One region of the Bradyrhizobium sp. UFLA05-153 genome, then DNA from elsewhere that is predicted to be linked to it. Evidence: predicted binding sites of a transcription regulator. Region 1 holds the regulator's gene; each other region holds the start of a gene.
What was found. The regulator PhoB, encoded in region 1, activates phosphate uptake and scavenging genes when phosphate is short. The targets are predictions, from matches to a motif close to TGTCATNNANCTGTCAT.

Region 1 (7,993 bases):
ACCGACCAGCCCGGCGACAAGTCCTGGCCGATCACCGCGGCGACCTTCATCCTCATGCACAAGGATGCGACCGACAAGGCGGCCTCGCAGGAAGCCATCAAGTTCTTCCGCTGGGCCTTCAAGAACGGCGGCAAGGCGGCCGAGGAGCTCGACTACATCCCGATGCCGGACAGCGTCGTCCAGCTGATCGAGAAGACCTGGGCTGCCGAGATCAAGAGCTGAGATGCTTGTGTCCCGGACGCGGTGCGGCATGAAATGCCGCGCCGCTGAGCCGGGACCATCACAACTTCGGCCCCGGATCAGCGTCGCACCGCTTCGCGCTGCGCCGCATCCGGGGCACGAGACCGACAACAGGCGCAACTAAATTGGTGCAGGGGATCGGCGTGGCAGAGATGGCCGTTCAGAGCGATATCGTCGACGACGCCGGACCATATGACCGCGCCAAGGCCTTGAGCGCGTTCAAGCTCGGCGACATGACCTTCTACTGGATCACGCGGCTCAGCGCGATCTCGGTGCTCCTGATCTTAGGGGGCATCATCCTGTCGCTGATCGTCGGCGCCTTCCCGGCGATCAGGGAATACGGCCTTTCGTTCCTGTGGACGCAGCGCTGGGCGCCCTCGGCCGATCCGCCCGTGCTCGGCGCACTCGGGCCGATGTACGGCACGCTCGTTACCTCCTTCATCGCGATGCTGATCGCCATCCCCGTTGGGCTCGGGATTGCGATCTTCCTCACCGAGCTCTGCCCGCAATGGCTGCGCCGCCCGATCGGCATGGCGGTCGAGCTGCTCGCCGGCATTCCCTCGATCATCTACGGCATGTGGGGTTTCTTTGTGCTGGGTCCGTTCCTGGCCAACACATTCCAGCCCTTCATGATCAAGCTGTTCGACGGCGTTCCCGTGCTGGGCGCGATCTTCGCCGGCCCGCCGTCCTATCTCAGCCTGTTCAACGCCTCGCTGATCCTGGCGATCATGGTGCTGCCCTTCATCACCTCGATCTCGGTCGACGTGTTCAAGACCGTGCCGCCGGTCCTGAAGGAAGCCGCCTATGGCGTCGGCTGCACCACCTGGGAGGTCGTGCGCAGCGTGGTGATCCCCTATACGCGTGTCGGCATCATCGGCGGGGTCATGCTGGCACTCGGCCGCGCGCTCGGCGAGACCATGGCGGTGACCTTCATCATCGGCAACTCCTTCCGTATCTCCTCCTCGATCTTCGCGCCGGGCACCACGATCTCAGCGGCGATCGCATCCGAGTTCGCCGAAAGCGACGGCCTGCACCAGTCCGGCCTGATCCTGCTCGGCCTCCTGCTGTTCGTACTCACGTTCTTCGTGCTGGCCGGTGCGCGGCTGATGCTGCTGCGGCTGGAACAGAAGGCGGGGAAGTGACGCCATGAACCCGATCTACGCACGCCGCCGCCGCAAGGACATCGTGATCCGCGGGCTCTGCATCGCAGCCGCCGCCTTCGGTGTGACCTGGCTCGCGCTGATCCTGATCACGCTGCTCTACAACGGCCTCACCGGTCTGAACCTTCAGCTCTTCGTCGCGGACACTCCGCCTCCGGGCTCGACCGAAGGCGGCCTGCGCAATGCCATCATCGGTTCGATCATCATGACCGTGATCGGCGTCGGCATCGGCGCGCCGCTCGGCCTGTTCGCCGGCACCTATCTCGCCGAGTACGGCCGCAACGACAAGCTGACCTCGGTGATCCGCTTCATCAACGACATCCTGCTCAGCGCGCCCTCGATCATCATCGGCCTGTTCATCTATGGCGCGGTGGTGGTGCCGATGCGCGGCTTCTCCGCGATCGCCGGCTCCCTCGCGCTGGCCGTCATCGTGATCCCGGTGGTGCTGCGCACGACCGAGGACATGCTGCTGCTGGTGCCGAACGCGCTGCGCGAAGCGGCCTCCGCGCTCGGCCTGCCGCGCTCGCTGGTGATCAAGCGGATCGCCTACCGCGCGGCGCGCTCCGGCCTCATCACCGGTGTGCTGCTCGCGACCGCCCGCGTTGCCGGTGAGACCGCGCCGCTGCTGTTCACCGCCTTGTCGAACCAGTTCTTCAGCCTCAGCCTGAACAAGACGATGGCGAATCTGCCGGTCACCATCAACAATTTCGTGCAGAGCCCCTACGCCTACTGGAAGCAGCTGGCCTGGAGCGGGGCGCTGCTGATCACCCTGACCGTGCTTGCCCTGAACATTGGCGCGCGCATTCTTGGCGCCGAGAGGACTGCAAAATGAGCGATCTGTCCGTTTCCGTAAGTTCCACCGGACGTCAGGCGTCGCCGACGCTGCCTGAGGCTCCGGCCAAGGTGACGGTGCGCAACCTCAATTTCTATTACGGCGAGCACCACGCGCTGAAGAACATCAACCTGACGCTCGGCACCAACCGCGTTACGGCGTTCATCGGTCCGTCGGGCTGCGGCAAGTCGACCCTGCTGCGCATCTTCAACCGGATGTACGATCTCTATCCGGGCCAGCGCGCCACCGGTCAGCTCATGCTCGACCAGACCAACATCCTCGACACCAAGCTCGACCTCAATCTGCTGCGCGCTCGCGTCGGCATGGTGTTCCAGAAGCCGACGCCGTTCCCGATGACGATCTACGAGAACATCGCCTTCGGCATCCGCCTCTATGAGAAGATCTCCAAGTCCGAGATGGACGACCGGGTCGAGAAGGCGCTGCGCGGCGGCGCGCTGTGGAACGAGGTCAAGGACAAGCTCAACGCCTCCGGCCTGTCGCTCTCCGGCGGCCAGCAGCAGCGTCTCTGTATCGCCCGCACCGTTGCGGTGCGTCCTGAGGTGATCCTGTTCGACGAGCCCTGCTCGGCGCTCGATCCGATCTCGACCGCCAAGGTCGAGGAGCTTATCCAGGAGCTCGCAGAGAACTACACGATCGCGATCGTCACCCACAACATGCAGCAGGCGGCGCGCGTCTCCGACAAGACCGCCTTCATGTATCTTGGCGAGTTGATCGAGTTCGACGAGACCAGCAAGATCTTCACGTCGCCCAGCGACCGGCGCACCCAGGACTACATCACCGGCCGCTTCGGCTGAGGAGACAGGAAATGGCTTCTGAACATACCGCAAAGGCCTTCGACACCGACCTCCAGGAGCTCACGCGACTCGTTGCGGAGATGGGCGGCCTTGCCGAGCGCATGATCGTCGATTCCGTCGATGCGCTGATCCGCCGTGACGTCGCGCTCGGCCAGCGCGTGGTGGCGACCGACGCCGAGATCGACGCGCTCCAGAAGAAGATCGAGGAGCGCGCCGTGCTCACGATCGCACGCCGGCAGCCGATGGCGGTCGACCTGCGCGAGATCGTCGGCGCCATGCGCGTTGCGACCGATCTGGAGCGGATCGGCGACCTCGCCAAGAACATGGGCAAGCGCGTCGCCGCGCTGGAGACTGATTTCCATCCGCTGAAGCTGTTCCGCGGCCTGGAACACATGACCGACCTCGTGCAGCAGCAGGTCAAGTCGGTGCTGGACGCCTATGCCGCGCATGACCTGCCGGCTGCGATGATGGTGTGGAAGGGCGACGAGGAGGTCGACGCGATCTGCACCTCGCTGTTCCGCGAGCTCCTCACCTACATGATGGAGGATCCGCGCAACATCTCGTTCTGCATCCATTTGATGTTCTGCGCCAAGAACATCGAGCGGATCGGCGACCATGCGACCAACATCGCCGAGACCGTCTTCTACATGATCGAAGGTCAGGCCATCGCGGACAAGCGGCCGAAGGGCGATATGACGACCTTCGCCACGACCGTGCCGAACACTTAAGGAGCGACGACGCTATGGGCGCACGCATTCTGGTTGTTGAGGACGAGGAAGCGCTGACCGAGTTGTTGCGCTACAACCTCGAAGGCGACGGCTACGATGTCGAGACGGTGATGCGCGGCGACGACGCCGACACCCGCCTCAAGGAGCACATTCCCGACCTGATCGTGCTCGACTGGATGCTGCCGGGACTGTCCGGCATCGAGCTGTGCCGCAGGCTTCGCGCCAGGCCCGAGACCAAGCAGCTGCCGATCATCATGCTCACCGCGCGCGGTGAGGAGAGCGAGCGGGTGCGCGGGCTTGCGACCGGCGCCGACGACTACATCGTCAAGCCGTTCTCGGTGCCCGAATTGCTCGCGCGCGTGAAAGGCCTGCTCCGGCGTGCAAGCCCCGAGCGGCTCGCGACCATACTCGCCTTTGGCGACATCGAGCTCGACCGCGAGAAGCGCCGCGTGGCGCGCTCCGGTCGGCCGATCGACCTCGGCCCGACCGAATATCGCCTCCTGGAGTTCTTCCTGGAGCATCCCGGCCGGGTGTTCTCGCGCGAGCAGCTGCTCGACAGCGTCTGGGGCCGCGACATCTATATCGACGAGCGCACCGTCGACGTCCACATCGGCCGCCTGCGCAAGCTGCTCAATCTCGGTCGCGAGCAGGACCCGATCCGCACCGTCCGTGGCGCCGGCTACGCGCTGGATGATCGTTTCGCGAAGGCGGAGCAGACGTAAAAAAGCGCGCCGGATGGCGTGCTGACGTTTCTCGATCAAGCGTCCCGGCCTTGCACCGGGACGTTGTCGTTTGTGGCTGAACTCAGCGCGTGCCGGGCTTGGCCGGTGCGCGGCGGCGGTCGGCGGCCGGCTGGTAGGCGACGCGCGAGTGCTGTGCGCAGTAGGGCAGGCCCGAGAGCGACTTGCCGCCGCAGAAGAAGAAATCCGGGCTCGAGGGATCGCCGACCGGCCAGTGGCAGGTCGCCTCGTTGAGCTCGAGCAGCGACAGGCGCTGGCTCATCGGAACGACATTGTCATAGGTGATCGGATCGGGCTCGACCTCGACCTCGAAGGCCTGGGCGAGGGCGGTGTTGCCGCGCGAGATCGGGCGGCTCACCCGCATCATGTGCTGCGCCGGGCGCGCCTTGCGCGGCCGGGGAGCCGCCGAGGACGGGCTCTTGGCGCGGCCGGACAGGCCCAGCCGGTGCACCTTGCCGATTACGGCGTTGCGGGTCACATTCCCGAGTTCGGCAGCGATCTGGCTGGCCGAAAGCCCGGCTTCCCAGAGCTTTTTCAATTGCTCGACGCGATCGTCGGACCAGGTCAAAACCGTCATTGCACCCTTCCCCTCGCCGCGCGCCTGCCAATCCCTTGGGGCCGCGTGGCGATGTCTAAGCCTCGAAAAACCCGTGCCGCCAGAATCCCTTAAGGCTCGCCGGGCGCGAAAACGCACCTGAACGCTACGCCGGTACATGAGGACTAAGAGGATCAGAACTGCTGCACGAGATGTCGTATCTGACAGGGGAAACGCTACAATATGGCGTGACTCCCGCGCAAGAGTCTGCGGCTCCGCGTCCACATGTTCCGTCGCTAAAAGAACTCAAAAATGCCACCGCAAGACTACGGCCGCACGCCTTGCAGGGCCTTCTGGCGGCATTGACAGCGGTTTTTCCAAGCATAAAATGGTGACACGTGCCGCCCTTAAAAGGCGGCACGTTTCGTTTTCCGGGCAGGTCAACGATGCGCTGCGCAAGGCAGTCTCGTGAGCCAGCCTCAACATTCAAGTGACCGTCATGACCAAAAGCGCCGCGACGCATTTGCTTCCCGTTTTCGCCAGGGCCGAGCTCGGCTTCGAGCGCGGCGAAGGCTGCTGGCTGGTCGCGACCAATGGCGAGCGCTATCTCGATTTCACCTCGGGTGTCGCCGTGAATGCGCTGGGCCATGCACATCCCGCTTTGGTCAAGGCCTTGCAGGAGCAGGCCACGAAGCTCTGGCACATGTCGAACCTGTTCCAGAGCCCGGACGGCGAGAAGCTGGCAGTCAGGCTCTGCAACGAGAGCTTTGCGGACTTCGTGTTCTTCTGCAATTCGGGCGCCGAGGCGATGGAATGCGTAATCAAAGTGGTGCGCCGCTATCACGCCTCCAAGGGCCATCCCGAGCGCTACCGCATGATCACTTTCGAGGGCGCCTTCCATGGCCGCACGCTGGCAACGCTCGCGGCGACCGGCTCGGCAAAATATCTCGAAGGTTTCGGCCCGCAGCTCGACGGCTTTGACCAGGTGCCGCATGGCGACCTCGAAGCCGTCAAGAAGGCGATCGGCCCACAGACTGCAGGCATCCTGATCGAGCCGATCCAGGGCGAGGGCGGCGTACGCTCGGCTCCTCCCGCCTTCTATCGCGCGCTGCGCCAGCTCTGCGACGAGCATGGTCTTCTGCTTGCCTTCGACGAGGTGCAGACCGGCATGGGCCGCACCGGCGATCTCTTTGCCCATCGCCGTCTCGGCGTGACTCCCGACGTGATGTCGCTTGCGAAGGCACTCGGCGGCGGCTTTCCGATCGGCGCGTGCCTTGCGACCGCCGAAGCCGCCTCAGGCATGACGCCTGGCTCGCACGGCTCGACCTTCGGCGGCAATCCGCTCGCCGTGTCCGCGGCGAACGCCGTGCTCGACGTCATGCTCAAGCCCGGTTTCTTCGATCACGTGCAGAAGATGTCGCTGCTGCTCAAGCAGAAGCTGGCCTCCGTGATCGACCGCCATCCCGATGTCGTCAGCGAGGTGCGCGGCGAGGGGCTTTTGATCGGCCTCAAGGCCGTCGTGCCCTCCGGCGATCTCGCCACCGCGCTGCGCAACGAAAAGCTGCTCACCGTCGGCGCCGGCGACAATGTGGTGCGCTTCCTGCCGCCTTTGATCGTCACCGAGGCGGAGATCGAGGAGGGCGTCGCGCGGCTCGAGCGCGCCTGCACGGCGATCGAATCAAATCTCAAGGCACGGGCGGCAGGCTGATGAGCAAGACGCCCAAGCACTTCCTGGACATCAACGAGCTGCCGCTGTCGGAGCTCAAGAGCATGCTCGCCGCTTCCTCCGCCATGAAGGCGAAGCAGAAGGCGCATCAGCCGGTCAAGCCGCTCGAAGGCAAGACGCTGGCGATGATCTTCGAGCGTCCGTCGACGCGGACGCGGGTGTCGTTCGATGTCGCCATGCGCCAGCTCGGCGGCGAGCCCATCATGCTCACCGGCGCCGAGATGCAGCTCGGCCGCGGCGAGACCATCGCCGACACCGCGCGCGTGCTGTCGCGCTATGTCGATGCCATCATGATCCGCATCCTCAATCACGATGCGCTGCTCGAGCTCGCGGCGAATGCGACCGTGCCCGTCATCAACGGGCTGACGCGGCGTTCGCATCCCTGCCAGGTGATGGCCGACCTCATGACCTATGAGGAGCATCGGGGGCCGATCGAAGGAAAGACGGTGGCCTGGACCGGCGACGACAACAACGTTCTCGCCTCCTGGGCGCATGCCGCCGAGCGCTTCAAGTTCAACCTCAATGTCGCGACCCCGCCGGAGCTCGCGCCGAAAAAGGCCATGCGCGACTGGGTGAAGGCGACGGGCGCTCCGATCATGCTGGGTACCGATCCGGAAGCCGCGGTGCGCGGCGCCGATTGCGTCGTCACCGATACCTGGGTCTCGATGGGCGACAAGGAAGGCGAGCGCCGCCACAACGTGCTCAAGCCCTACCAAGTCAACGCCAAGCTGATGTCGCTCGCCAAGCCCGATGCGCTGTTCATGCACTGCCTGCCCGCCCATCGCGGCGAGGAGGTTACCGACGAGGTGATCGACGGCCCGCAATCCGTCGTGTTCGACGAGGCCGAAAACCGCCTGCACGCGCAGAAGGGCATTTTGGCCTGGTGCTTTGACGCGGTGAAGTAGGTTTGGATCGTCGTCCTGGCGGACGACAGTGCCGTGGCGATGGCGGCGTGGCGCTGCTTTCGCCCTAACGTTGGTCGTCGTCTCGGACAAGCGCAGCGAAGCGGAGCGCAGATCGGGGACGACACCGAATATGGTGTGCTGTGTACGATCCATTCTGCATCCGAAACGGAGCGTCTCGTCACCCCTTCCATTTCACCTCCTCCGACCCCAGATAGAGCGCCATGGTCTCCCAATCCCCTGACATCAAAGCCGGGCCCGAAAGCCCGGTTCGCGCGCCGTCTTCCGTTCCCGTCGACGATGCCGTGCTGCCCT
Region 2 (7,993 bases), on a different contig from region 1:
CTTGCCGAGCAGATAGCCCTGCACGCCGTCGCAGCCCTCCTTGGCGAGGAAGGCGAGTTGCTCGATCGTCTCGACGCCTTCGGCGATGATCGACATTTCGAGGCCATGACCGAGATCGATCACGGCACGCACGATCGCTGCCGATTGCGGATTACGGCCGAGATTGATCACGAAGGCGCGGTCGATCTTGATCTTGTCGAACGGGAACGCCTGGAGATAGCTCAGCGAGGAATAGCCGCTGCCGAAATCGTCCATCGAGATCCGCACGCCCAGCGCCTTCAGGCGGCGCAGCAGCGCGAGGCCGCGATCAAAATCCTCGATCAGCACGCCCTCGGTGATTTCGAGCTCGAGCCGGCCGGGTGAAAGCCCGGTCTCCAGCAGGATCGAGTGGACGAGGCCGACCACGTCGCCATGGGCAAACTGCGCCGGCGAGAGGTTGACCGCGACCTGGAGCGGCTTGGCCCAGGAGGCCGACTCGCGGCAGGCCTGGCGCAGGATCCACTCGCCCATCTCGACGATCAGACCGCTCTCCTCCGCGATCGGAATGAACTCGGCCGGCGAGACTTGGCCGCGGACCGGGTGCTGCCAGCGCGCCAGCGCCTCGAAGCCGATGATCTCGCTCTCGGCGACGGTGTGACCGGCGACGCCCTGCGGCTGGAACGCGAGCGAGAGCTCGCCGTTCTTGATCGCCTTCGACAGGTCCTGGTGCAGCACGCGCCGGTCGCGGATCTGCTGGTCCATCTCGGGCTGGTAGAGGCTGATCGTGCCGCGCGACTTCTGCTTGGCGCGGAACAGCGCTGCCCCGGCATTGGCGAGCAGCGAGGCGGCGTCCGCGCCGTTGTGCGGGAAGACCGATATGCCGGTGGTGACCCCGGCGCGCACCGCGCGGCCGTCGATCTGGAATTCCTGGGATAGGGCTTCACCAAGCTGGCGGGCCAGCGCCAGACCCGTGTCGGGCTGCTTGCCATCTATGATGAGGCCGAATTCGTCGCCGGACAGCCGCGCGACCACACCACCACGGGCGGCGTCCTGGAGCCGCTGGGCGACCTCGACGAGGAGCTTGTCGCCGAGCGCATGGCCGAAGACGTCGTTGACCTCCTTCAGCCCGTCGAGGTCGACGCAGAGCACGGCGAACTCCTCACTGGTGCCCTCGCAGGCCTCGATCATCTGCGTCAGCGCCTGGAGGAAGGCGGCGCGGTTGGGCAGGTCGGTCAGGCCGTCGTGATAGGCCATGTGCGCCATGCGCGACTCGGTCTGGCGGCGGTCGGTGACGTCCTCGTGGGTCTTGATCAGATATTCCGGCTCGCCAGCATCGTTGAGCACAGTGGCGCGGCGGGTGAGGAACAGCCGCAAGCCATCCTTGGTCGAGATAGGATGCTCTTCGGTGATCATTCCCCGCTTCTTGATCGCGGCCTCGTCGCGCGCGATGATCAGCTTGGCCTCTTTGGCGTTGAAGATGTCGGAAGCGGTGAGGCCCGTGGCATCCTCGCGCCTGCGGTTGAGGATCGCCTCCGCGCTGCGATTGGCGAGCAGGTAGCGGCCGTCCTTGACCTGCTCCACGATCAGCGCGACCGGAATGTTGTCGACCACGAGCTCGAGGAATTTCTTGGTGCTTTCCAATTCCTCCGAGAGCGATTGCCTGTCGGTGACGTCCTCGAACAGGGCGATGAGGAATTCGGGCTGGTTGTTCTGGTTGCGGGCGATCACGCGGACCGAGGACAGCACGCGGTTCTCCGCGCCCCGCTCGACCTTGATCTCGCTGCGGTACTGACCCTCGGCCGACGCCAGCGCCGCGCGATCCGCCGCATCGATGCTGGCTGCGGTGGCAGGGCGGAAGATCTCGTCGGCGCGCTTGCCGACGATGCGATCACGCGAATAGCGCGAAAAACGCTCGAAGGCGCGGTTGGCGAAGATGTAGCGGCCGTCCTCGATGTTCTTCGCGGCCACGCAGACCGGAACGTTGTCGAGCACCGATTCCAGGAATTGCTTGGTCGAGGCAAGCTGCCGCGACAGGTTGCGCTGCTCGCTGACGTCGAGATGCGTCGCCACCGAGCCGCCATTCGGCAGCACGAAATATTTCACCAGGATGGCCCGCCCCCCCGGCAGCTCGGTGATCAGGCCGTTCGAGCTTGCGGCCTCATCGTAGAACTCGTCGTCGCTCACGCCGAGCACGCCGCGATCGCGACGCAGCCTGAGCATGTCGGCCCCGGTCATGTCGTTCCAGAGATCCGAGCGCGTCAGCCCGTAGATTTCGAGATAGCGGTCGTTGCAGAAGATGATCCGTCGCTGGGCGTCGGTCATCACGATGCCCTGGTTCAGGTTGTTCATGGCGGACGAAACGAACGCATTGCGCCGCAACTGCATGCGCCTGGCTCGCCGCAACGCCGAGTGGATCCACAGCACGATGGCCGCCAGGAACGAGCACACCGCGATGCCGCCGAGCAGCGCCTCCCAGACCAGATTGGGATCGAGCCGGCCCAGGTAGCTCTGCGGGGCGAAATTGTCGGACAGCGCAAAGGCGCGCGCGGGCGCGACCGTGCAGGCCAGGCACGCCAGGGCCTGCACAGACGTCAGAATCGTGCCGCTCGCGTGCCAGTTCTTGTCAGCCATCAGCCACCCGCGATTTCAACTCCGGATTGTCTGGTCTCACGGGTTGGGATCGGGTAAACGCCTGTCAGCACGACAGAAAAATGTGGCGCCAGATACGGCAATTGCCCTGACATGATAAATTCTTCCTTAATGGAGAGCCGCCTTGGGTGCGGTTTCTTAAGCCTCTCGTTGAGCCCCTTGTTGAACTCCTTGGCCCCGCCACTCACGGACCTGCCGTTCCACCATGGATAGAGTTGACTGCGTCGTCATCGGAGCGGGCGTGGTTGGGCTCGCGGTCGCCCGAAAGCTCGCCCAGGCCGGGCGCGAGGTGATCGTGCTGGAAGCGGCGGAGGCCATCGGCACCGTCACCTCCTCGCGCAACAGCGAGGTGATCCATGCCGGGATCTACTACCGGGCCGGGAGCTGGATGGCGCGGCTGTGCGTCAGCGGCAAGCATGCGCTCTACCGCTACTGCGCCGAGCGCAACATTCCGCACAAAAATTGCGGCAAGCTGATCGTCGCGACCAATCCGAAAGAGACCGAGAAGCTGCAATCGATCAAGGCACATGCCGAGGCCAATGGCGTGCTCGATATGCAGATGCTCGCAGGCGACGCCGCGCGCGCGCTGGAGCCGGCGCTCGCCTGCGATGCCGCGTTACTCTCGCCCTCGACCGGCATCATCGACAGCCACGCCTACATGCTCTCGCTGCGCGGCGAGGCCGAAGCGGCGGGAGCCGCGTTCGCGTTTCACACGCCGCTGATCCGCGCCAAGGCGTCAGGCGGCGTCGTCGAAATCGATGCCGGCGGCGAGGCGCCGATGACGCTGCAATGCAGCCTGCTGGTCAACGCGGCAGGTCTTTCAGCGACGACGGTGGCGCGCAACATCGATGGCATGCCGCTCGACCGGATTCCGCCGATCTATCTCGCCAAGGGCAACTATTTCAGCTGCAGCACCAAGGCGCCGTTCTCACGGCTGATCTATCCCGTGCCCGAGCCCGGCGGACTCGGCGTGCACCTGACGCTGGACATGGCAGGCCAGGCGCGCTTCGGTCCCGACGTGGAGTGGATCGAAACGATCGACTATGCCGTCGACCCCGCACGCGCGGAGCGATTCTATCCGGCAATCCGCAAATACTGGCCGGACCTGCCTGATGGCGCGTTGATGCCGAGCTATTCGGGCATACGGCCGAAGATCGTCCCGCCGGCGGTGGCCACGCAGGATTTCCTGATGCAGGGCCCGCGCGATCACGGCGTGGATGGCGTGATCAATCTCTTCGGGATCGAGTCGCCCGGCCTGACGTCATCGCTCGCGATCGCCGACCACGTCGCCGAGCTCGCAAACATCTAGCGCATGATCCAGATCCGGAGGGCCGCGTTAGCGCAAAGTGCGAAGCGGTTTTCCCTCGCGACAAACGCGGAAGGCGTTTGCGCGGAGATCATGCTCAAACAACAACCTGAAGCGCGATGACGATTCATCTCATCGCGCTTTAAGCATCGCACGAAACTAATCGCACGAGGCTTCGCACCTCGACGCAGGGATGAGCGCAACAGCTCTCATCCCTGCGTGAAGGGGTGCGAGACCAGGCCTACTTGTGTACGGGGGTTGCTAGTGGAGCGTGTCGTCGGCGCCGTGCCTCAACCGCTCGATCTGGTCCTTGACCATCAACTTCCGGCGCTTCAACTCAACAATTTGCAGGTCGTCTGTTGAAAGGTGCACGAGAGCTTCGTGCAATTCGTTTTCGAGAAGTTTGTGCTTCCGCTCCAATTCAACAAGATGTGCCTGAATTGTCATTCGAAACCTCCTCGGTAGGGTTGAACCTCAGGATTCGATCCGGACGAAGAAGTGTACATCACCGATTCGTTCTGTCGATAAGTATCCGTAGTCCCACTGTCATTTTTGAAAATTCATATGTAATGAACAGTGAGTAAGGAACCGCCGCAGGAATCATCCATGATTTCAATGCGCCTGCGCGCTGGCGGCGCGATTCACTGAAATATCTTTGCGAGAGACCGTTGATAGGGGACCCAGATCGCTTGCGATCACGTCGCGCAAGGACGATACTTTCCACAGGCCTTCCACAGGCTTTCGCAACCTCATCGGGTTTTCCGGCTACCGCACATCATGACCAATGAACACGAGCGCGAACTCGAAGCCGAGCTCGCCCGGTTGCAGCAGGAACACCGAGATCTCGATGCGGCGATCGATGCATTGCATCAATCGCCCGCCCCCGACCTGTTGCGGTTACAGCGTCTGAAGAAACGCAAGCTGTTGTTGCGCGACCGTATCGCCTTCATCGAAGACCAGATCACGCCCGACATCATCGCCTGATCCCAGCCGGTGCGCCCGATGCGTTTTCCGCGCATCGGATTCCACTTGACTCAAAAAGAACAAAAGAAGAACATTCGAGCCTCAACCAGCTTCCGGGGAAATGCCATGTCCGCAGCCGCCTTCGACAACAGCCATTATGAACAAGCCTGCGATCAGGCGATCGCGATGTGTGACGGCAATCTGCGCAGCACCATCAAGGCGCTGATCATGGCCAACGAATATCTGGAAGCGGAGCTCGAGGAATTGCAGGCGGCAATTTCGGCCGGCTGCATTCCCGAGACGTCGCGCAACAAGATGCGGAGCACCTCCAGCGCCGCGTAGCCAACGAGCACTCGGAGCCGACCATGTCCGATGTCACCTACTATGTCGCACTGCCTTTCCTCACCGACGAAGATGGATCGCCGGTCGCGGGCGCCGCGGAGGAATGTCAGACCTCGGCCGCCGCGCTGCGGCGCGCCGAGATCCTGGCGCACGGCGCCGGCCATATCGGCGCGATCGCGTTCAGCCGCAGCGGCGATCCCATGACTGGCGAGTTCGGCGACGCCAAGCTGCTGCGCAAGTTCGGCAACGTGCCGGAAGACCTCAGCGCGCTTTGAAGCGCAATCGCTTTACGTTCGATCGCTGCCACACAAAAGGTGCGCTCCCTCTCCCGCTTGCGGGGGAGGGCTGGGGTGGGGGTGTCTCCGCAATCGATACTCCCAACGTAGAGAGAGCCCCCACCCGGCGCTTCGCTCGACCTCCCCCGCAAGCGGGAGAGTTGAGCGAGCCTGCGGCCCAATCGATTCAACCCCTAACTACTGATCAATCTGATCCGCGGCTCATGCCGCCGCTGGGCCTTGCGCACATACATGGCCGCATCGGCTTCCTCCAGGGCGCGGCCTGCCTCGGCGTGAGATCCTAGCAGCGCGACGCCGGCGGAGGCACCCGCATTCACGCGCTGGTCGCGAAAGACAAAGGACAAATCGTCGATCGCCTGCTCGAAAGCTGCGGCCTTGGCCCTGGCATCGGTCTCGCTGAGGTTCCACAACAGCAGCGCAAACTCGTCGCCGCCGAGGCGGCCGACCACGTCGGAGGCGCGGACCTGCCGCGTCAGCGTGCCGGCGATCGCCTTGAGCACCTCGTCGCCGGCAGCGTGACCGAAGGAGTCGTTGATGGGCTTCAGGCGGTCGACGTCGAGCACGATCAGCGCGCCACGGGCGGCGTAGCGCGTCATGTAGGCAATCGCACGGTGCAGCTCGCGCTCGAAGCCGCGCCGGTTCGGGATGCCGAGCAGGAAGTCCGTGTCGGCGGCAGCCTCCAGCTCGTCGATGCGCCGTTGAGCCTGGGCGAGCCTCGTGCGCAGGTTGCGGATGATCGCCTTGGCGTTCTTGGCCTCTCCGGTGGTCACAGCGGGCTGGCCCGCCGACCGGGCCGCGCGCCTGGCCGCGGGTTTGGCTCGGCTCCCGCTGCTTTTCCGGCCCTTTTTTGCCTTCGCAGCGATCGCCCTTTTTGGTTTCTTCATGGGCGTCCTGCTCAATGAAGGCTTGCGGGGATTCACCAAGACAGGATAGTGCATTCCCTTCTCCTTGCCACCGCCTTGCGAGCCGCCGGCCGGAACCGATAATCTGGCCTATGTTTCTGCATTCCCGAGCACAATTGACGTCATGACCGCGCCGATCGCCATCATCATGGGAAGCCAGTCGGATTGGGACACGATGCGGCATGCCGCCGATACGCTCACGGCGCTCGGCGTCGCCTGCGAAAGCCGCATCGTCTCGGCCCACCGCACCCCGGACCGGTTGTTCACCTTTGCCAAGGGCGCCAAGGCCGAAGGCTTCAAGGTCATCATCGCCGGCGCCGGCGGTGCTGCGCATCTGCCCGGCATGACGGCGGCGCTGACGGAACTGCCGGTGTTCGGCGTCCCCGTCGAATCCAAGGCGCTGAGGGGCGTCGATTCGCTCCACTCGATCGTGCAGATGCCCGCCGGCATCCCGGTCGGCACGCTCGCCATCGGCAAGGCGGGCGCGATCAACGCTGCGCTGCTGGCCGCGGCCGTGCTGGCCCTATCCGATCCGGCCCTCTCAGACCGCCTTGTCGCCTGGCGCAAAGCGCAGACCGACGCCGTGGGCGAGCGCCCGGAGGACAAGGCGTGACTGGCACCAAACGGGTGAAGCTGAAGCCCGGCGACACCATCGGAATCCTCGGCGGCGGACAATTGGGACGGATGCTTGCGATGGCCGCGGCGCGGCTCGGCTTGCGCTGCCAGGTGTTTTCGCCCGACCCGGACTCACCGGCCTTCGACGTCGTGCTCAACGCGACCTGCGCGGAATATGCCGACGTCGAGGCGCTCGAGCTGTTCGCGAACGACGTCGACGTCATCACCTACGAGTTCGAGAACGTGCCGGCCGCGGCCGCGCTGGTGCTGGACGCGCGCCGCCCCGTGCTGCCCAACCGCAAGATCCTCGAGACCACCCAGGACCGGCTGGCCGAGAAGGAATTCATCACCCGGCTCGGGATCGGCACCGCTGCCTATGCCGACGTCACCTCGGTCGCATCGTTGCGCGAGGCAATCGTCAGGATCGGGCTTCCGGCCGTGCTGAAGACGCGCCGCTTCGGCTATGACGGCAAGGGCCAGGCCATCATCCGCGAGGGCGACGACATCGCGAAAGTGTGGACCGGCCTCAGCACCAAGTCGGCGATCCTCGAAGCCTTCGTGCCGTTCGAGCGCGAGATTTCCGTGATCGCCGCGCGCTCGGCCGAAGGCCAGGTCGAGTGTTTCGACGTCACCGAGAACGAGCACCGCGATCACATCCTCAAGATCTCGCGCGCGCCGGCCGCGATTCCGGATGCTCTTGCCGAGGAGGCGCGCAACGTCGCCGGCAAGATCGCCGACGCGCTCGATTATGTCGGCGTGCTGGCAGTCGAGATGTTCGTGCTCGCCAACGGCACGGGACCGAAGGTGCTGGTGAATGAGATTGCGCCGCGCGTGCATAATTCCGGGCACTGGACGCTCGACGGCGCGTCCGTCTCGCAGTTCGAGCAGCATATCCGCGCCATCGCCGGCTGGCCGCTCGGCAAGCCCGTGCGGTACGGCGA
Region 3 (7,993 bases), on a different contig from region 1:
TTTCTTCCAGTCGTTGCTGCTCGCGGGCTACGCCTATGCGCATTTCCTGATGCAGATCAGGAACCGCGCGATTCCGGTCGCCATCCATCTCGTGCTGCTGGTCGTGGCCTTGCTGACGCTGCCGCTCGGGATCGCGCATTCGTTCGGTGAGCCGCCGACCTCGGGCTATGCGTTCTGGCTGCTCGGCCTGTTTGCGGTGTCGATCGGGCTGCCGTTCTTCGCGCTCGCGGCCAACAATCCGCTGCTGCAGGCCTGGTTCGTCCGCACCGGCCACCCGGATGGCCCCGATCCCTATTTCCTCTACTCCGCCTCCAACATCGGCAGCTTCCTCGCGCTGTTGTCCTATCCGGTGCTGCTGGAGCCGGTGTTCACGCTGCGCACGCAGAACATGCTCTGGACCGCCGGCTATGGATTATTGATCCTGCTGATCGCCGGCTGTGGCGTGCTGCTGCTGCGCTCGCCGGCTCTCGCTGCGGCCGACGCGCGGACCGAGGACACGAGCTCGCCGGCGCCGAGCTGGCTCGTTCGCGCACGCTGGATCTTCCTTGCCGCGGTACCCTCCGGCCTTCTGATCGCGGTGACCGCGCACATCTCGACCGACGTTGCCGCCGCGCCGCTGCTCTGGGTGGTGCCGCTGTCGCTTTACCTCTTGACCTGGGTGCTGGTGTTCCAGTCGCGGCCGCTGTTGCCGCACAAATGGATGCTGATGCTCCAGCCGCTCGCCATTGCGGGCACCGTGATCCTGCTGGCTTTCGGCGGCGAGCAGAACCTCCTGCTGACGCTGGGCGGCCACCAGCTCTGCTTCTTTGTCATCGCGATGGCCTGCCATGGCGAATTGGCGCGCACGCGGCCGGCCGCGAAATATCTCACCGGCTTCTATGTCGCGCTGTCGTTCGGCGGCATGGTCGGCGGCCTGTTCGCAGGCCTCGTCGCGCCCTTCACTTTCTCCTGGATCGCCGAATATCCGATCCTGATCGCACTTGCCGCGCTATGCCGGCCATCGGCGGGCGAGCGGCTTGCCCCGGTCATGAAGTGGTACTGGCTCGTGCTCGCCGCGCTCGCGATCGCGCTGGTGGCGCCATCCTATTCAACCGGCCAAATCCCAGAGCAGGTCACGACCTGGTTCGAGGATCACCGCGTCTGGATCGCCGGTGGCGTCGGCCTGCTCGCAGCGCTTCTGGCGCTCGCGCTCAATGCCAACCGCTGGAAGATCTTTGCAACGATCGTGCTCGCGCTGGCGCTGACCCGCGTCTATCCGGCGGACGAGGGTCGTGTCGTCACCATTCGCAGCTTCTTCGGCGTGCACAAGATCGTGGTGACGCCTGGCGGCTACTTCCACGTGCTGATGCACGGCACCACGATCCACGGCGCCGAGCGCTTCCTCAACAATGACGGCACGCCGGTCGAGGGGCGGCCCGAGCCGATCACCTACTACCACAAGGACGGCGGCATCGGTCAGGCCATCACCGCCATACGCGAGCGCAAGGGCGCGCCGCTCAAGGTTGCCGCCATCGGCGTCGGCTCCGGCACGCTCGTCTGCGCCGCCGAACCCGGTGAAAGCTGGAAGTTCTTCGAGATCGACCAGACCATGGTCGATACAGCAAGCGATCCCAAATATTTCCGCTACATCTCGAGCTGCGCGCCGGGCCTGAAGCCAGTGATCGGCGATGCGCGCCTGACCTTCGCCAAGGAGCCCGACGGTCTCTACGACCTCATCATCGTCGACGCCTACTCCTCGGACGCGATCCCGATCCACCTTGCGACCGAAGAAGCGATGAAGATCTACAAGGACAAGCTCGCCCCGCATGGCGCGGTCGTGATGCACGTCTCCAACCGCCATCTCGACCTCGAGCCGGTCGTAGTCGGCATTGCCGATGCCAACGATCTCAAGAGCTGGGTCTACAACGAGGATTCCGGGCGCGACGCCGACTACATCTTCTCGACCGACGTCGTGGTCTCTGCGCGCGAGGAAGCCGATGTCGGCAAGCTCGCCTCCTCCAAGCAATGGGAGGAGATCGAGGCCGACGACAAGGTGCGGGTGTGGACCGACGACTACTCCAACATCATCGGCGCGCTGTATCGGCGCCTGCGGGATGGGGAGTAACGCTGTTGGGAGAGTAGAACATCTCGTGTCCCGGACGCGGCGCGGCATGAAATGACGCGACGCAGAGCCGGGACCCATATAGGCCCCGGCTCTGCAGCGCACCGCTACGCGCTGCGCCGCGTCCGGGGCACGAGATCATTTGCGATTCACGGACTGACCGGCGTGCCCGCGGGCAGCGCGATGCCTTTATCGCCGGCGACCTGCCGCAACAGGTCGGGGCGATCGGAGATGATGCCGTCGACGCCGATCTCGATCATCCGCGCCATGTCGTCCGCCTTGTTGACGGTCCAGACCACGACGCGCAGGCCGAGCTCGTGGGCTTCCGTGACCAGCGCGGCGTTGACGTCGCCGAAATAGGGTGACCAGACCGCGCCGCCGGCCGCCTTGATCGTGCGCGGCAGCGAGCCGCCGTGATCGGCCGGATTGAAGCCGGCCGTCCAGTTGGTCGCCGCGTCGAGCGCGATGGTCGGCGCTTTGCCCTGCTGCAGCGTCAGGTAGACCGTCGGAATTTGCGGCGCCTGCTTTTGGACCAGAAGCAGCGTCCGCCAGTCGAAGGACTGGATCATGACGCGGCCCGAAAACACCGCAGCGTCGATGACGCCGAGGAGCCGCGCGGCGAAAGCTTGCGGATCGAGCGACTCGCCCGGATGGTTCGGATCGATCTTGGTCTCGATGTTGAAGCGCACGCGCGTGTTGCCGGATTTTTCGACCAGCGCGAACAACTCCTTCAGCGTGGGAATGCGCGTTCCCGGTACCGCGCGCTGCTCGGGAAACTGCTTGGCATAGGCGCTGTCGGGGCGGATCTGGCCGACGTCATACGTCCTGACCTCGTCGAGCCGCAGTTTGACGAACGGCGTGCCGGGCGTGGCGACATAGCCGCCCGCGGCGTCGCGCGCGAGATCCGGATTGAGGCCGCGCTCATGCGACACGACGACCTCACCGTCTGCGGTGATGCCGACGTCGAGCTCCAGCGTGTCGACGCCCATCGACAGCGCGTTGGCAAAGGCGGGCAGGGTGTTTTCCGGCAGCAGCGCGCGCCCGCCGCGATGCGCTTCGAGATCGAAGGCCATGACCTCTCCGGCAATGAGACAACAGAAAGCTGACAGGATCGCGACAACAGGGGATGGAATGGCAGGGCTCATGGCGTGGTTCGCGTTTGCTGGCCATTCTAGCTCTATCCGTGTGCCTCCGGTCATTTCAAGGGCGATCATGCCCCCTGGGCTTGCGCGTTCGTCGCATTGGCGTCGCGCAGGCGCGCGCGGACGAACGCAAAGGCGGCGTCGTAGGCGGCGGCGTCGCCAAAGCTTCGGTCCGGGATCGCCACTGCCGAGCGGGGCGTGATCCACATCAGAAGAAGGCTCCTCTCGCGGGTGCACTGACGGATCCGGGTCCATTCGTATCTGTACTGGGCCCCCGTGGCCGTCACGGTAAGCCCGGTCAGGTCGAGTTCGAGCGTGCTGAATTCCCTGGGGGTCGCCATCGCTTCGAAATATCGTCTTCTGAAGATGCGGTGCGCGACGGAGCTCCCGATGATGGCGGCGAGCATGCCAAGTGTGAAGGCGTAAAGGCTGTAAGATCCGATCATCTCGATCGCTTCGGTGTCGAGCTGACGGCCAGCAGCCTGCAGTCGGAATAGCAATGCGACGGGGATTGCGCCGAACCCGGCTGCAGCCCAAGCTGTGACTCCCAACCAGCTCCTGTTGCGCCGCCCTATGACCGCCGCGTGGCGGGCGTAGTCGTCGGCGGTCATGTTGAATTTCAGTGTGATACGATCGGGGGCAGGGTCGCTCATCGCCAGATTGCCGTTCATCTCCGCAGGCTTCTTGCGGTAGCCACCGTATGACGCCGGCAACTCCTCTCGGGTTCACGGCATGAGGCACTAATTCTGATGGTAGTTGCCGCACGAGCCGGTTGCCTGCGCCTTCGTCGACGCAGGGTGCAAGGCGATTGAAAGCGGCACTGCCGCGTTCAGATAGCGCCGGCGATCCTCAGCCGTCAGTTCTGGTAATTGTAGTAGGTGCGCGGCTGATAGTACTGGCGGGGCTGCTGCTGATAATAGCCCTGCTGGCCGTAGCTCGGATCGTAAGTCTGGTACTGCCGCTGCTGCTGATAGACCTGCGGCTGATAGACCTGTGCGTCATAGACCTGGCGCGAGCTGCGCGGCGCCGGATAGCGCGCGCCGGTGTCGGTGCCGTCGGCCGGATAGATGTAGCCGTCGTCCTGCGGCATCGCGCGGCGGCCGGGCTGCATCTGCGGTGTCAGGTCGACAGGCTCGCCGGCCGCGCTGTACTGGTCACCGTATGGCTGCGCCGCGCGCGCCACCGCGCTGGTGCCGCGGCCGCGCGGATTGCGCATCAAGGCCACCTGCGCCGAACCGGTCAGCGTCACCGTGGTGTTGAGCACGCCCTGCTCCTGGACCAGAGCGTAGAGCGTCGAGGCGTTCTCGCGCGACAGCCGCACGCAGCCATGGGACGCCGGCGTGCCGAGCCGGCCGACCGAGTCGGTGCCGTGGATCGCATGCCCGATCTTGGTGAAGAAGATCGAATGAGGCATCGGCGCGTCGTCGAACTCCTTGGAGTAGTGATCCTCTTCCATGCGGAAGGCACGGAAGCTGCCGTTCGGCGTCTCGCGGGAGGGGATGCCGGTCGAGACCGGCCAGTGATAGCGCGCGACGCCGTCGACCGCGACGGTCATCCGCTGATTGTCCTTGTCGATGGTAATGTCGACCTTGGCTTGCGCGGTGCCCGCGCTGAAAAGCATCAATGAGACGATTGTAACAAATAAAGTACGCATTTTACTTCCGGCCTCCGGCCTGTTCGCGCAAGTGCCGCGGCTGTCCGTCCCCCGGCGTGTACTATGCCCGCAATCAGGTTTCGGTTCCAGTGGCCCGTCTTGGCCATCGTTAACTTGGCGCCGGGCGTAAGCAAGGCTGCTTCATCACGAATCCGCGCGTGCGGTGCTGACATTTTCGCGAGCGCGACGCGTCGCCAATTCGTCACGGCTGCGCAACCATTTGGCCGCAGCGGCGTTTCAGACTGCCTGCCTTCACCGGCCAACTCGCCGGTCCATCCGCTGGGATATTGAGATGAACAAAGCTCGCTTAACCGCGGCCGCGTTGCCGGCCAGTGTGCCTTTCCGCCTGCTTTTTGCCGCGAGCCTCCTGCTTGCGCTCGTGGCGCTGCCGCGGCCCGGACACACTCAGGGCATCGTGCGCGGCGCCCAGGAAGGTGCCTATGAAGGCAACCGCGTCGCCGGGCCCGTCGGCGGCGTGGTCGGAGGCGCGGTCGGGGCCGGTGTTGGCGGCGCCGTGGGCGCGGTCGAGGGCGTGTTCGGCATTCCTCATCACGGCTGGCGCCATCGCTGCCGCGGCTACTATGACGGGTACCACCACTTCCATTGTTACAGGTGACGGCTCAGGTCGTCATTCCGGAGCGCGCGAGCCCGCAATCCGGAGGTTGTGGTTCGAGATTCCGGGTTCGTGCTTCGCACGCCCCGAAATGACGGCAAGGGTCAATTCTTCAGCCGATAGCCGGTTCGGAAAATCCAGCCGATCATGACGAGGCAGATCACCAGGAAGGCGGCAGTCATGCCGATGCTCAAGACGACGCTGACATCGGCGATCTCGTAAAAACTCCAGCGGAAGCCGGAGATCAGATAGACCACCGGGTTGAGCAGCGCGACCGTGCGCCAGCCCGACGGCAGCATGTTCACGGAATAGAAGCTGCCGCCGAGGAAGGTGAGAGGCGTTACCACCAGCATCGGAATCATCTGAAGCTTCTCGAAGCCGTCGGCCCAGATGCCGATGATGAAGCCGAACAGGCTGAAGGTCACCGCGGTCAGTACCAGGAAGGTCAGCATCCAGATCGGATGATGGATGTGCAGCGGCACAAACAGCCCGGCGGTGGCGAGAATGATCAGGCCGAGGATGATCGACTTGGTCGCGGCCGCCCCGACATAGCCGAGCACGATCTCGAAATAGGAAATCGGCGCGGACAGGATTTCGTAGATCGTGCCGACGAATTTCGGGAAGTAGATGCCGAAGGAGGCGTTGGTGATGCTCTGGGTCAAGACCGACAGCATCACGAGACCCGGCACGATGAACGTGCCGTAGCTCACGCCCTCGACATGGTCGATGCGCGATCCGATCGCGGCGCCGAACACCACGAAGTACAGCGAGGTCGAGACCACCGGCGAGACGATGCTTTGCAGCAGCGTGCGCCAGGTGCGCGCCATTTCGAACAGATAGATGGCACGAACGGCGTGCAAATTCATGACGTCCTCACGAGGTCGACGAAGATGTCCTCGAGCGACGATTGCGTCGTGTCGAGGTCGGAGAAGCGGACGCCGGCGCTGCGGAGGTCGCCGAGCAGGCTGGTGATGCCGGTGCGCTCGCCCTTGGTGTCGTAGTCGTAGACCAGCGTCGCGCCATTGTCGCAGAGGTCGAGCTTGTAGTGGGCAAGGCTCTCCGGCAGCGTATCGAGCTTGCTCGCAAGGTGCAGCGTCAGCCGCTTCTTGCCGAGCTTCTGCATCAAGGTGGCCTTGTCCTCGACCAGCACGATCTCGCCCTTGTTGATGACGCCGATGCGGTCGGCCATCTCCTCGGCTTCCTCGATGTAGTGGGTCGTGAGGATGATGGTGACGCCGGATTGCTGAAGGCCGCGCACCACCTCCCACATGCCCTTGCGCAATTCGACGTCGACGCCGGCGGTGGGCTCGTCCAGGAACAGGATCTGCGGCTCGTGCGACAACGCCTTGGCTATCATCACGCGGCGCTTCATGCCGCCGGAGAGCGTGATGATCTTGTTGTCCTTCTTGTCCCAGAGCGAGAGGTCCTTCAGCACCTTCTCGATATGGGCGGGGTTCTTCGGCTTGCCGAACAGGCCGCGGGAAAAGCTCACCGTTGCCCACACACTCTCGAAGGCGTCGGTGTGCAGCTCCTGCGGCACCAGCCCGATCAGCGAGCGCGCCTTGCGCCAGGAGGTGACGATGTTCTCGCCGCCGACCATGACCTTGCCTTCGCTCGGATTGGCGATGCCGCAGATGATCGAGATCAGCGTGGTCTTGCCGGCGCCGTTGGGGCCGAGCAGCGCAAAGATCTCGCCGCGCTTGATGTCGAGATTGACGTTTTTCAGCGCCTTGAAGCCGGACCCATAGGTCTTCGACAGGTTGGCGACGGAGATGATGGAGGACATGATGGCCGGAGGGCTGGGGAGGGGAGGCTGGAACCCGCCCCTGGCGGGCAGGTCAGCGGAGCCCTGAAATAGGAACGCCGTTGCCCGGTCGCAATTCCCCGGAGAAAAATGGTCTCAAAACAGCCCCTTCAGTGGCCGGTTTCGGGTAACTGTTGCGCAACAGTCACGGGCCGCTGCTAAGATTGTCAGTCACGCGGCTCTTTGTTGCGTCTGCGAGCGGGCCATGGCTACGATTCCGGCAAATTGCGAAGCGTATTGTTCCCGGGGAAGAGATCGATGAGACCGAACGGCCGTTACGCAGCCGGCGCCAGCCAGTTGTCCACCATCCGCGTGTGGGCGACGTGCCTGCTGCTTCTGTCAGCTGTTGCCATGAGCCCGACCAGCGCCAAGGCCGCGCCGAGCCAGGCGGCCGCGACCACGCATGTTTATCTGCTGCGCGGTGTGCTCAACATCTTCTCGCTCGGGCTCGACACCATCGGCTCGCGGCTCGAGGCGCAGGGCATCCCGGTGACGGTTGCGAACTTCGTCTCCTGGTCCTCGCTCGCGGATGAGGCGGCGGCCGCCTACAAGGCCGGCCGGCTGAAGACCATCGTCCTGGTCGGGCATTCCTCGGGTGCGACCGCGCTGCCCGACATGATCGCCAAGCTCAATCACCTCGGCGTGCCCGTGAAGCTCGCGATCGGCCTCGACTCCGTGT

Region 2: Q2941_RS24135 (YdcH family protein) is a predicted target of PhoB. The motif match lies at 4,468-4,484, and genes of this name have one in related genera.
Region 3: Q2941_RS06700 (glycerophosphodiester phosphodiesterase) is a predicted target of PhoB. The motif match lies at 3,193-3,209, and genes of this name have one in related genera.

Annotation. Positions count from the first base shown of each region.
Region 1 is NZ_JBBIAM010000072.1:24,078-32,070, reverse strand. Features, by position in the region: gene pstS (phosphate ABC transporter substrate-binding protein PstS) at 1-222, shown strand, start outside; gene pstC (phosphate ABC transporter permease subunit PstC) at 393-1,382, shown strand; gene pstA (phosphate ABC transporter permease PstA) at 1,387-2,232, shown strand; gene pstB (phosphate ABC transporter ATP-binding protein PstB) at 2,229-3,047, shown strand; gene phoU (phosphate signaling complex protein PhoU) at 3,059-3,775, shown strand; gene phoB (phosphate regulon transcriptional regulator PhoB) at 3,790-4,497, shown strand; gene Q2941_RS32645 (GcrA family cell cycle regulator) at 4,580-5,092, opposite strand; gene Q2941_RS32640 (aspartate aminotransferase family protein) at 5,550-6,758, shown strand; gene argF (ornithine carbamoyltransferase) at 6,758-7,681, shown strand; gene Q2941_RS32630 (Hsp33 family molecular chaperone) at 7,903-7,993, shown strand, end outside.
Region 2 is NZ_JBBIAM010000042.1:15,136-23,128, forward strand. Features, by position in the region: gene Q2941_RS24125 (sensor domain-containing protein) at 1-2,610, opposite strand, end outside; gene Q2941_RS24130 (NAD(P)/FAD-dependent oxidoreductase) at 2,834-3,937, shown strand; gene Q2941_RS24135 (YdcH family protein) at 4,196-4,381, opposite strand; gene Q2941_RS24140 (YdcH family protein) at 4,712-4,918, shown strand; gene Q2941_RS24145 (hypothetical protein) at 5,024-5,239, shown strand; gene Q2941_RS24150 (hypothetical protein) at 5,263-5,514, shown strand; gene Q2941_RS24155 (GGDEF domain-containing protein) at 5,709-6,419, opposite strand; gene purE (5-(carboxyamino)imidazole ribonucleotide mutase) at 6,562-7,050, shown strand; gene Q2941_RS24165 (5-(carboxyamino)imidazole ribonucleotide synthase) at 7,047-7,993, shown strand, end outside.
Region 3 is NZ_JBBIAM010000007.1:24,658-32,650, reverse strand. Features, by position in the region: gene Q2941_RS06705 (spermidine synthase) at 1-2,104, shown strand, start outside; gene Q2941_RS06700 (glycerophosphodiester phosphodiesterase) at 2,251-3,174, opposite strand; gene Q2941_RS06695 (YcxB family protein) at 3,312-3,914, opposite strand; gene Q2941_RS06690 (L,D-transpeptidase) at 4,100-4,897, opposite strand; gene Q2941_RS06685 (hypothetical protein) at 5,190-5,513, shown strand; gene Q2941_RS06680 (ABC transporter permease) at 5,615-6,376, opposite strand; gene Q2941_RS06675 (ABC transporter ATP-binding protein) at 6,373-7,296, opposite strand; gene Q2941_RS06670 (hypothetical protein) at 7,573-7,993, shown strand, end outside.